DNA from 2 places in the Heyndrickxia sp. FSL K6-6286 genome. Region 2 is predicted to be linked to the other one. Evidence: a T-box and tRNA genes for the amino acid it is inferred to sense, from the RefSeq annotation. Region 2 holds a T-box; the other holds one or more tRNA genes.
The links. A T-box is a leader RNA that pairs with one kind of tRNA and senses whether it is charged. The one in region 2 lies ahead of alaS (alanine--tRNA ligase), so its partner is inferred to be a tRNA-Ala.
Positions count from the first base shown of each region.

Region 1: it encodes a tRNA-Ala, which carries the amino acid that the T-box ahead of alaS (alanine--tRNA ligase) is inferred to sense. The anticodon was not compared.

Region 1 is NZ_CP152029.1:1,475,298-1,480,040, forward strand. It holds gene MHI39_RS07305 (hypothetical protein) at 1-836, shown strand, start outside; gene MHI39_RS07310 (DUF2577 family protein) at 837-1,277, shown strand; gene MHI39_RS07315 (hypothetical protein) at 1,373-1,774, shown strand; tRNA gene MHI39_RS07320 (tRNA-Ala) at 1,911-1,983, shown strand; partial or broken gene MHI39_RS07325 (hypothetical protein) at 2,248-2,478, opposite strand; gene MHI39_RS07330 (hypothetical protein) at 2,584-3,129, opposite strand; gene MHI39_RS07335 (transposase) at 3,943-4,239, shown strand; gene MHI39_RS07340 (IS3 family transposase) at 4,293-4,743, shown strand, end outside.
Region 2 is NZ_CP152029.1:1,821,894-1,826,636, forward strand. It holds gene MHI39_RS09135 (PRC-barrel domain-containing protein) at 99-617, shown strand; gene MHI39_RS09140 (hypothetical protein) at 589-777, shown strand; gene MHI39_RS09145 (YrzQ family protein) at 800-934, shown strand; gene MHI39_RS09150 (AI-2E family transporter) at 1,028-2,104, shown strand; T-box leader at 2,207-2,438, shown strand; gene alaS (alanine--tRNA ligase) at 2,489-4,743, shown strand, end outside.

The DNA of each region.
Region 1 (4,743 bases), 350 kb from region 2:
TCGGATTATGGAATCAAGTTAATGAGCAGGTCGAACTTGTATTACGTAAAATGGGAGAACCTTCGCTTAAAGTATTAAGTAACTTCTTTGAAAACATCCTTAAACGATTGCAGGACGGGGACTTTAAACAATTCGCACAAATCGGCGGTCGCATGATTCAGAGTATTATAAGTGGATTAACCACGGGTATTCAAAACGTGTATGAATGGTTTACCGGTATAACATCGTCGCCGGAATTTAAGGAAAAAACAAGTCTAGCCGCAAAAGTAGGCTTTGTTATTGACGACCTTTTCGGCAAATTTAAGACTTGGTTGAAAGATAATCAAAAAAGAATTAACGAAATGACTAAAACTTTAATTGAAACTATTTCGTCAGGCCTTATCGCTGCGCAGCCTATTATCGTAGAAACTGCCGAAGTGATTGGTAGTGCTGTTGGTAGTGCGTTAGTTTCAAAAGCTAGTAAGCAGCTTCAAGACTGGAATAAAACTAAGATAAAAGAAAGTAAGTGGATGCCTTATCCGGTTAAATGGGGAATGGAAGTCGGGGAATTTATAGAAGATAAACTACCTGGTGGTAAAAAGAAAAAGAAAGAGAAAAAAGGTAAATCTCACGCCAGCGGACTTGATCGCATTCCTTATAACGGATATCAAGCGACACTTCATAAGAACGAGCGTGTTTTAACTCCGGAAGAAGCGAAGTCATACCGTAATGGCGGCGGTGGAATTAATATCGCAAAACTAGCCGACCAAATTATCGTAAGAGAAGATGCTGACATTGATAAAATCGCGGAGGCACTTTACATGAAAATAAACAGTGCATTGGAGGCGGGTGCGTAAGTGAAAAAGAAATGGCTTAAACGCGAAGGTGGTATATATGATAAGTTTGGTCAGATGATTCGCGAAACAGGCTATTCAAAGCCGGTAAACATCGAACTCGCAACGGTTGTCGAAGCGCCTCCTAATCTACGTCTAAAACTCGACGCGGACGGTTTGGTGCTAGAGAAGGAAGATTTAATAGTTGCGCAATCTTTAACGAAGCATGAGCGGAAAGTGTCGCTTAAAAGTTCGAGCATCGGCGGTGCCACAACGCCTGCTGGCGTCGGCGGTGCCACAACGCCTGCTGGCGAAGGACCGCATACTCACGGCTACGAATCTATCGATATTCAAGAAGGTATATTGACGTTTGAGGACGAACTAGCGGTAGGCGACCGTGTTATCGTCGTTTGCTTAGACGAAGATATGATTTATATCGTACTAGATAGGGCGGTATGGTACTAATAGGCTCGGCGTAATGCCGGGCAATTTTTTTGTTTTGAAACTTCCTTTATACATACTCGTAGTAATACAATAGAAGAAAACGGGGAGGGGTTTTGGTGAAAAAGGATAAAATATTACTTATTGGAATCGCACTCGTAGTAATTATAGGTTTAGCGTCATTTTTCAATCTCGGACAAAAGGAAAGTCCGGTATCAGCCGAAGGTATGTCCGAGGAACAACGCGCCGACTTTGACGAAAAAGCAATTACGACCGGGTTAAAAGATTACCTAGACGCGGCGGATTACGAAAAGATCGAAAAAATAAAAGTCGATCACAAGTACAAATCGATAGAACTTCACGCCTTAATGAATAAATCGGACCAATATTCGAGTAAAAGGGGCGGCGAATTAGCGTCCGCACTCGAAAAATATATAGACGAAAATACCGCGAAACTAACTTTAGACGAACCGTATACAATCATGGTAATGGGTCGCGACGGGCAGAAGTTGAATAAATAACGTGTATGAAAATACGTCACTTTTTGCGAAAATAGTCTTGTAGCGTTGCGGTGCTATGCGGTATAATAGCGTTACCGAAAGAGGAATCGGACAGCGAGCGAGTGCTTTGCGTCTGACTTTACGGATATTATATCGAGGGGCATTAGCTCAGCTGGGAGAGCGCTACGCTGGCAGCGTCGAGGTCAGGGGTTCGAGCCCCCTATGCTCCATAAAAAAAACCTTAGAGCCACATAGGTTCTAAGGGTTTTTTATTTTTTCTAAACATGAAAATTTTGTATTTATTGACAAATTGGTGCCGAAATGAAATTTTTGCTATTTTTAAAACGCATTTCATACTTGTTTTAGAACATTTAGTATTATTGGAGGAACTTGGATAAGTACATAACCAAGTCCTGCATTTTGAATCATGGTCATTAAAAAATCTATGTTTTATTCAACAATTGCGCCCTTTAATGGAATAAATAGCTTATTAATTAAACTAACTCTTTCATAAATAATACTCTGTCTTGATTTGATCCATCATAGTCTATATTGACGGAAAAATCATTTATTGTTTTATCTCCCTTTTCAACAACGAAACTTGTATTTGTAAAATGGTCAAAGAATAATTTCGGTAACTTATCAGACATTTGCCTTCCTCACCACTTATTGATTAGTGGAGATATTACATAGTAGTTTGACCCTTTCACTAAACGTATTTTCATCTTTATTTTCCTTTAGTTTTAATTTGAAAAGAGATGATTCGTAAATAAAGCGCTTGATAGTCTAAAAAACTTGTAACCATTATGAATAAAATAATTAAATAACTGCTATCGAGTTGAGCCTGAAAATTCAATTTGTTTTCTTTCTGACTTCTTTACCCATTCACTTTCATTCCAAATATTTGGGTTGTCAATCGTTAGATTTTCTCCACGCACCAGGAAATCATAACTATCTTTGGCACCAGTATACCAATCGACAATAACTAAATTCCCGTTTACATTACGTACGAGAAATTCAGTGACTTCACCATAACTACCTGTAGTCTTATTAATTTGTACAGGTAATTTTAAATAGAGAAAACCTCCATCCACATCATCAGTATACTCCACTTCCCAAGTGCCAATATCAAGATTTTGCACCTCATTAGAATCAGTAAATTCTGAATGTAAATCATATTGTGATTGAATTTTTATTTGCATATACTGTTTAAGGTTATCGTTTTCGATAAATGTATCCAATTTAATGTCTGAACCGTTCCAGATCGCTTTATAATAGTCAATCAGCGCTTTAACACACATCTCATAAGCGGTTTCAGAATCCTGAACAATTACTTTCCCTTCTCTCTTTGCTACATACACGGGTGTGTAATACATTTTGCTCTATGATAGGTGTAATTTCTGTGTTTATTGAACTATCTGTGCTGCTATCTCCCGAGACTACAGACGTATTTTTTTCGTTATTACTATTTGTTATATCTGAACTACACCCAACTAATACAAGTCCAATTGCGAATAAAAGGATAATGCATCTTGTCAAAATATCAGCTCCTTTCCTATTAGACGGTAATTACTTAAGGGAAGTTACAGCCCTTTCTCAATTTCAAATGATCTTTATGTTTATGCGTTTAATACACTATTTGGACATATAGTGATACTATTTCGATTTCGTCTATCTGCAACTGATTCTATCGCAATATTTGCTTCATACGTTCAGCATTTACCATTGAACTTGATAAAAACATGCTTTCCGCTGCTACTATTTCTTGAACACGATAGCAGTACCGAGCGCCGAGGCAGCCGGTACAAAGAGGTCGCCCGAGGGTGTCTCAACTTTTAATATTAAAATAATCCATTATAAGAATGAGATATTGAAGTAAGGTAACTTCGGTTGTGAACAAATATGTGAAAATTTTACCATTAATTGACTAATACTGAAGATATTAAAAATTTGGAAGCAAAGTTGAAGTAGATTGAAAAGGAAAGTGAATTACACAATCCATAAACATAATTTAGAATAGATTATGAGTGAATAAAAACCCCTTGAGGAATATGGAATATTTGATTGTTTCTCACAAAAAAATTAACATCACGATTCTACATAAATAGCCCTTCTTAATTGATATGATTCCCTAATAGTAGACAGAAAAAAGAAAGCACATTAATGTCTACTATGGAGGGGATTTTTTTATGGAGAAAAAGCGAAAAACTTATGATATAGATTTCAAGAAAAAAGTGGTGGACCTCCATCTAGAAGAAGGAATGGGTTATAACCTTATTGCTAAAGAGTTAGGGATAGATAAAAATCAAGTAAGAAGATGGGTGAACTACTTTAATAATGAAGGAATGATGGGACTTGAAGAGAAACGGGGGAAGTCTAAAGGAATCGGTATGGGCAGACCTAGAACTCTTTCAGAAGATCCAGAAACTAAAATAAAATTACTTCAAGCAGAGAACGAAATGCTAAAAAAGCTCTTAGAAATGTGAAAGGAGGAATGGATGAAGTACCTTAGAAAAAGAAGTATCAGGTGATTCAAGATATGGCTGGAGGAGATTTCTCTCTCCAATTATTATGTAAGATTGCAGGAGTTTCAAGGAGTGGCTATTATAAGTGGGTTAAAAGGCAGTCATGCCCTTCTCCAAAACAATTAGAAAATGAAGAGATCAAAGAAAAGATCTTAGAGTGTCATAGAAAATTAAAGGGTATTTACGGATATCGAAGAATACTAGTGTGGTTACGTTTAACTTATAATCTGTGCATCAATCATAAACGTGTGAAACGTTTAATGAATGAACTTGACATTCGCGCAAGAATTAGACAGAAACGACCATACTACGGAAAAAAGGAAGCTTATATTGTTTCAAACAACCATTTAAATAGAGCTTTTCAAGCTTCAAAACCTAATGAGAAATGGATTACAGACATTACATATCTTATTTTTAATGGGCAAAAACTCTATCTTTCCGTCATTATAGATTTATATAACAATG
Region 2 (4,743 bases):
AAGCTAAAGTAAGTTTAATTAATATTGGTAAACGTTACACCTTATGTTTTTGAAAATAAAACAGACAATATAAATGTTCGAAAAAGGTGGGATGCTTTTTGAGAACATTGAGTCTTTTAAAAGGAATGCCTGTTTATCTTTTCAATGGGGAATTGTTTGGCGAGGTATGCGATATAGGGATATCGGCAGAGGGAAAAGTCACGTGTCTTTTATGTAAAAAGGATCGTTTTTTTGGAAAAAATTGTAGAATAGCGATAAGTCATGTTCAAAGCTTTGGTCAACATGGAATTGTTCTTCATCAGGATACACAGATTGAAAAATACAAGGATCGAGATAATGAGTATACTCTATACCATTCGAATCCCATTATGAAAAAATTAGCTCTTTCCACGAGTGGGGATCAGTTAGGATTGCTCGAGGACGTATATTTTTCCGAAGAATTGGGAAAAATTATCGGATACGAACTAACTGATGGCTTCTTTACAGATATGTTGGAAGGGAAAAAAGTAATTCAAGTAAATGGTCCTCCAAAGATAGGGAAGGATGCCATCATCGTGTCAGTAAAACAATTGCGAGGTGGCTTATCCTATGATGAAATGTCCAAATTGCCAAAGTAAAGATCTTGGTAAAATCGGTATTAATCAATATTATTGCTGGAATTGCTTTATAGAGCTTTCCATTTCACAAGAAACGATCTATACCCATCAAGTAGAGGAAGATGGTACCTTAAGCTCGTTAGACGATTTATTTGATGAGGAATCTCGTCGTTTAAGTTAAAATTTGGAAGGGGTGCATTGTTTTGAATAAAACAGTCGTCTCCTTGCTAGGTTTTGGAGCAGGGATAGCAGCAACTGCAATCTCACAAAGACAAGGATATTTCGATAATAAACAAATGAGAAAAATGACGAAACGTTTAAGAAAAGCATTTAAATAAAATGAACCAGGGCTGTCTATTTTATAGGCAGTCCTTTTGTTTTGAGGATAAAATATTCCATTTCACGAATAATAGTATCGGGAGGGATAAACATTGCGAAAACCTCGCTGGTATTTGTTATTTTACTTAGCATATATTTTATTAGTTTTAATCATTTTATACGTCTTCTTACTACTCAAACCATTATGGATGCCGCTTGGAAAGGTTCTTTTATCTGCATTATTACCAATTTTTATTGCTGCTTTTTTTACTTATCTTCTACATCCTCTTGTTGAAAAATTACATAGGACAGGTCTACATAGAGGGATTGCAATCATTATAATTTATGTGATTTTCTTTGGGGGAATAGGCTATAGTATTTATTTAGGCATTCCGATTTTAATTGAGCAAATTAAGGATTTATCCGACCATATTCCTGAATTTGCTAATCATTATCGTAATTGGGTAGAAAATTTACATGATTCTACTTCACGCTGGCCGGATGGAATGAAAGAACAAATAGAAGGAAGAATTGACAAATTTGAAATTTGGCTAAGCGGTTTTTTATCTAATGCGATCAATTCATTAATGAAGCTTATTAATTTTATTTTTGTTTTAGCGATTATCCCTTTTCTTTCTTTCTATTTATTAAAAGATATTGATAGTGTAAAAAGAACGACATGGTATTTCACACCGAAAAAATGGCGTAAAGCTGGTACAAAATTTTTAAAAGATGTTGATGAATCGATAGGTGGTTATATACGAGGTCAGCTTCTAGTCTGTTTACTAGTTGGAATAATTTCCACCATTGCATTCTGGATAATGGGAATCAAATATCCAATCTTATTAGGTATAATTGTTGGAATTACAGATATTATTCCTTATTTTGGACCGATTATAGGAGCTGTTCCTGCGGGCATTATAGCTGCAACAATTTCTGTAAAATATTTAGTATATGTATTAATTATTATTGCGGTTCTTCAGTTTATTGAAGGCAATATATTATCACCGCTAATAGTTGGAAAATCATTACATATGCATCCGTTATTCATTATACTAGCATTAACTATGGGTGGAGAAATAGGTGGAGTCATTGGATTAATACTGGCAGTACCTGTTTTAGCAATTTTTAAGGTAGCAATTATTCATGTGAGGAACTATTTTATTGCTAATATTCATTCACAAGATTGACAAAGGGTGCTTTCATTTTTTATAATTCGAATATGTAAATGTTTATCATTTATTTTTGTGCCGATTGGTTGTTAAAAATAAGTGGAAACAATCCAAATATAACTGAAAATGTTGAAGGATCAAGTATGTTATAGTCCATCTTAAATGTGTATGAATAAGCACAGAAAGAGAGGAATTTCCCTGGCTGAAAGAAATTCTAAGATGAAGGATAACAGAAGGCTAATCTGGAGTGCAGAAAAAAACTGCCGTTTTGCCGCGTTATAGGCACCCAAGAGAAAGGCATTGATTTGTCTTTAATCAGGGTGGTACCGCGAATAAGTCTTTCGTCCCTGTCCAGGGATGGAGGCTTTTTTTATTTCTCAATTTTAAATGGAGGTAATATGTATGAAAAGATTAACTGGTGCACAAATTCGCCAAATGTTTTTAGATTTTTTCCAAGAAAAAGGTCATAAGGTTGAACCAAGTGCTTCCCTTGTCCCTCATGATGATCCGTCCTTGCTTTGGATTAATAGTGGGGTAGCTACACTGAAAAAATACTTTGATGGCCGTGTAATTCCTGAAAATCCTAGAATTACTAATGCTCAAAAAGCAATTCGAACAAATGATATTGAAAATGTTGGGAAAACAGCCCGACATCATACTTTTTTTGAAATGCTTGGAAACTTTTCGATTGGTGACTATTTTAAAGAGGAAGCTATTGAATGGGCATGGGAATTTTTAACTAGTCCAAAATGGATAGGTTTTAATCCAGATAAACTATCTGTAACCATCCACCCTGAGGATGATGAAGCTCACGAATTATGGAATAAAAAAATTGGAATTCCAGAAGAACGTATTATTCGCTTAGAAGAGAATTTTTGGGATATCGGTGAAGGACCAAGTGGACCTAATACTGAAATTTTTTATGATCGTGGACCTGAATTTGGGGATGATAAAAACGATCCAGAATTATTTCCGGGAGGGGAAAATGAAAGATATTTAGAGGTCTGGAACCTTGTATTTTCACAATTTAACCATAACCCAGACGGCACTTATACCCCTCTACCGAAGAAAAATATCGATACAGGTATGGGATTAGAGCGTATGGCTTCTGTCATTCAAGAAGTCCCAACAAACTTTGATACTGATTTATTTATGCCAATTATTCAAGCAACAGAAAAAATTTCTGGTGAGAAATATCGAGAAAATGTCGAAAAAGATGTTGCCTTTAAGGTAATAGCTGATCATATTCGTACAGTATCTTTTGCAGTTAGTGATGGTGCCCTTCCGTCGAATGAAGGTCGTGGATATGTTTTACGCAGACTTTTACGTAGAGCAGTAAGATATGCTAAAACCATCCAAATTAATGAACCATTTATGTATAAGTTAGTTCCAGTTGTAGCGGAAATCATGGTAGATTTTTATCCTCAGGTAAAAGAAAATATAGAGTTTATTCAAAAAGTAGTGAAGAATGAGGAAGAACGTTTCCATGAAACATTACATGAAGGTCTGGCTATTCTTTCTTCAGTAATAAAAAAAGCTAAGGAAGAAGGATCCGATATAATTTCTGGTGAAAATGTATTCCGATTATATGATACCTATGGTTTTCCTGTAGAATTAACAGAAGAATATGCTGAAGAAGAAGGATTAAAGGTTGATCACGAAGGTTTTGAAAAAGAAATGGAAAACCAACGCGAGCGTGCTAGAAATGCAAGACAGGATGTAGGTTCAATGCAGGTTCAGGGTGGAGTTCTTGGTGACATTAAGGTTGATAGCACGTTTGTCGGGTATGAAACACTATCAATACAGACAAAAGTTTCTGTTCTTTTAAAAGATGGCGAAATCGTTGATTATGCTTTAGCAGGCGACGAAATTCAATTTATTCTTGATGAAACGCCATTTTATGCAGAAAGTGGTGGACAAATTGCTGATGAGGGAACTCTTACTGCAAACGGGTTAAAGGTACTAGTAAAAGATGTTCAAAAAGCACCAAATGGACAGCATTTACAACGTGCAATCATAGAAGAAGGCGAAATAAAAACGAATCAAGAAGTTTTTGCTTCCGTAAACGGACAAAAGAGAAATCAAACAATAAAGAACCATTCGGCAACCCATCTTTTACATCAAGCTTTAAAAGATGTACTCGGGTCACATGTCAATCAAGCAGGTTCTTTAGTAGAACCTAATCGTCTTCGCTTTGACTTTTCTCATTTTGGCCAAATTACACCTGGGGAACTAGTGAAAATTGAAGAAATTGTAAATGAAAAGATATGGGCAAGTATTCCAGTGATCATTCAAAGTAAACCGATTGCTGAAGCAAAAGAGATGGGAGCAATGGCACTATTTGGTGAAAAATATGGGGATATTGTTCGTGTAGTCTCAATGGGTGATTATAGCATTGAACTTTGTGGAGGATGTCATGTAGCAAATACCTCTGCAATTGGTGTGTTTAAAATTGTTACGGAAAGTGGAATTGGTGCAGGAACACGACGTATAGAAGCTGTAACTGGTGGAGCAGCCTATCATTTGATGAATGAGCAAATCCATCGCTTAAATGAAGCTGCAGAAAAATTAAAAGCAAATCCAAAAGATATTTTGACAAGAATTGATAACTTACTTAGTGATATGAAAGAAATACAAAGAGAAAACGAATCATTAGC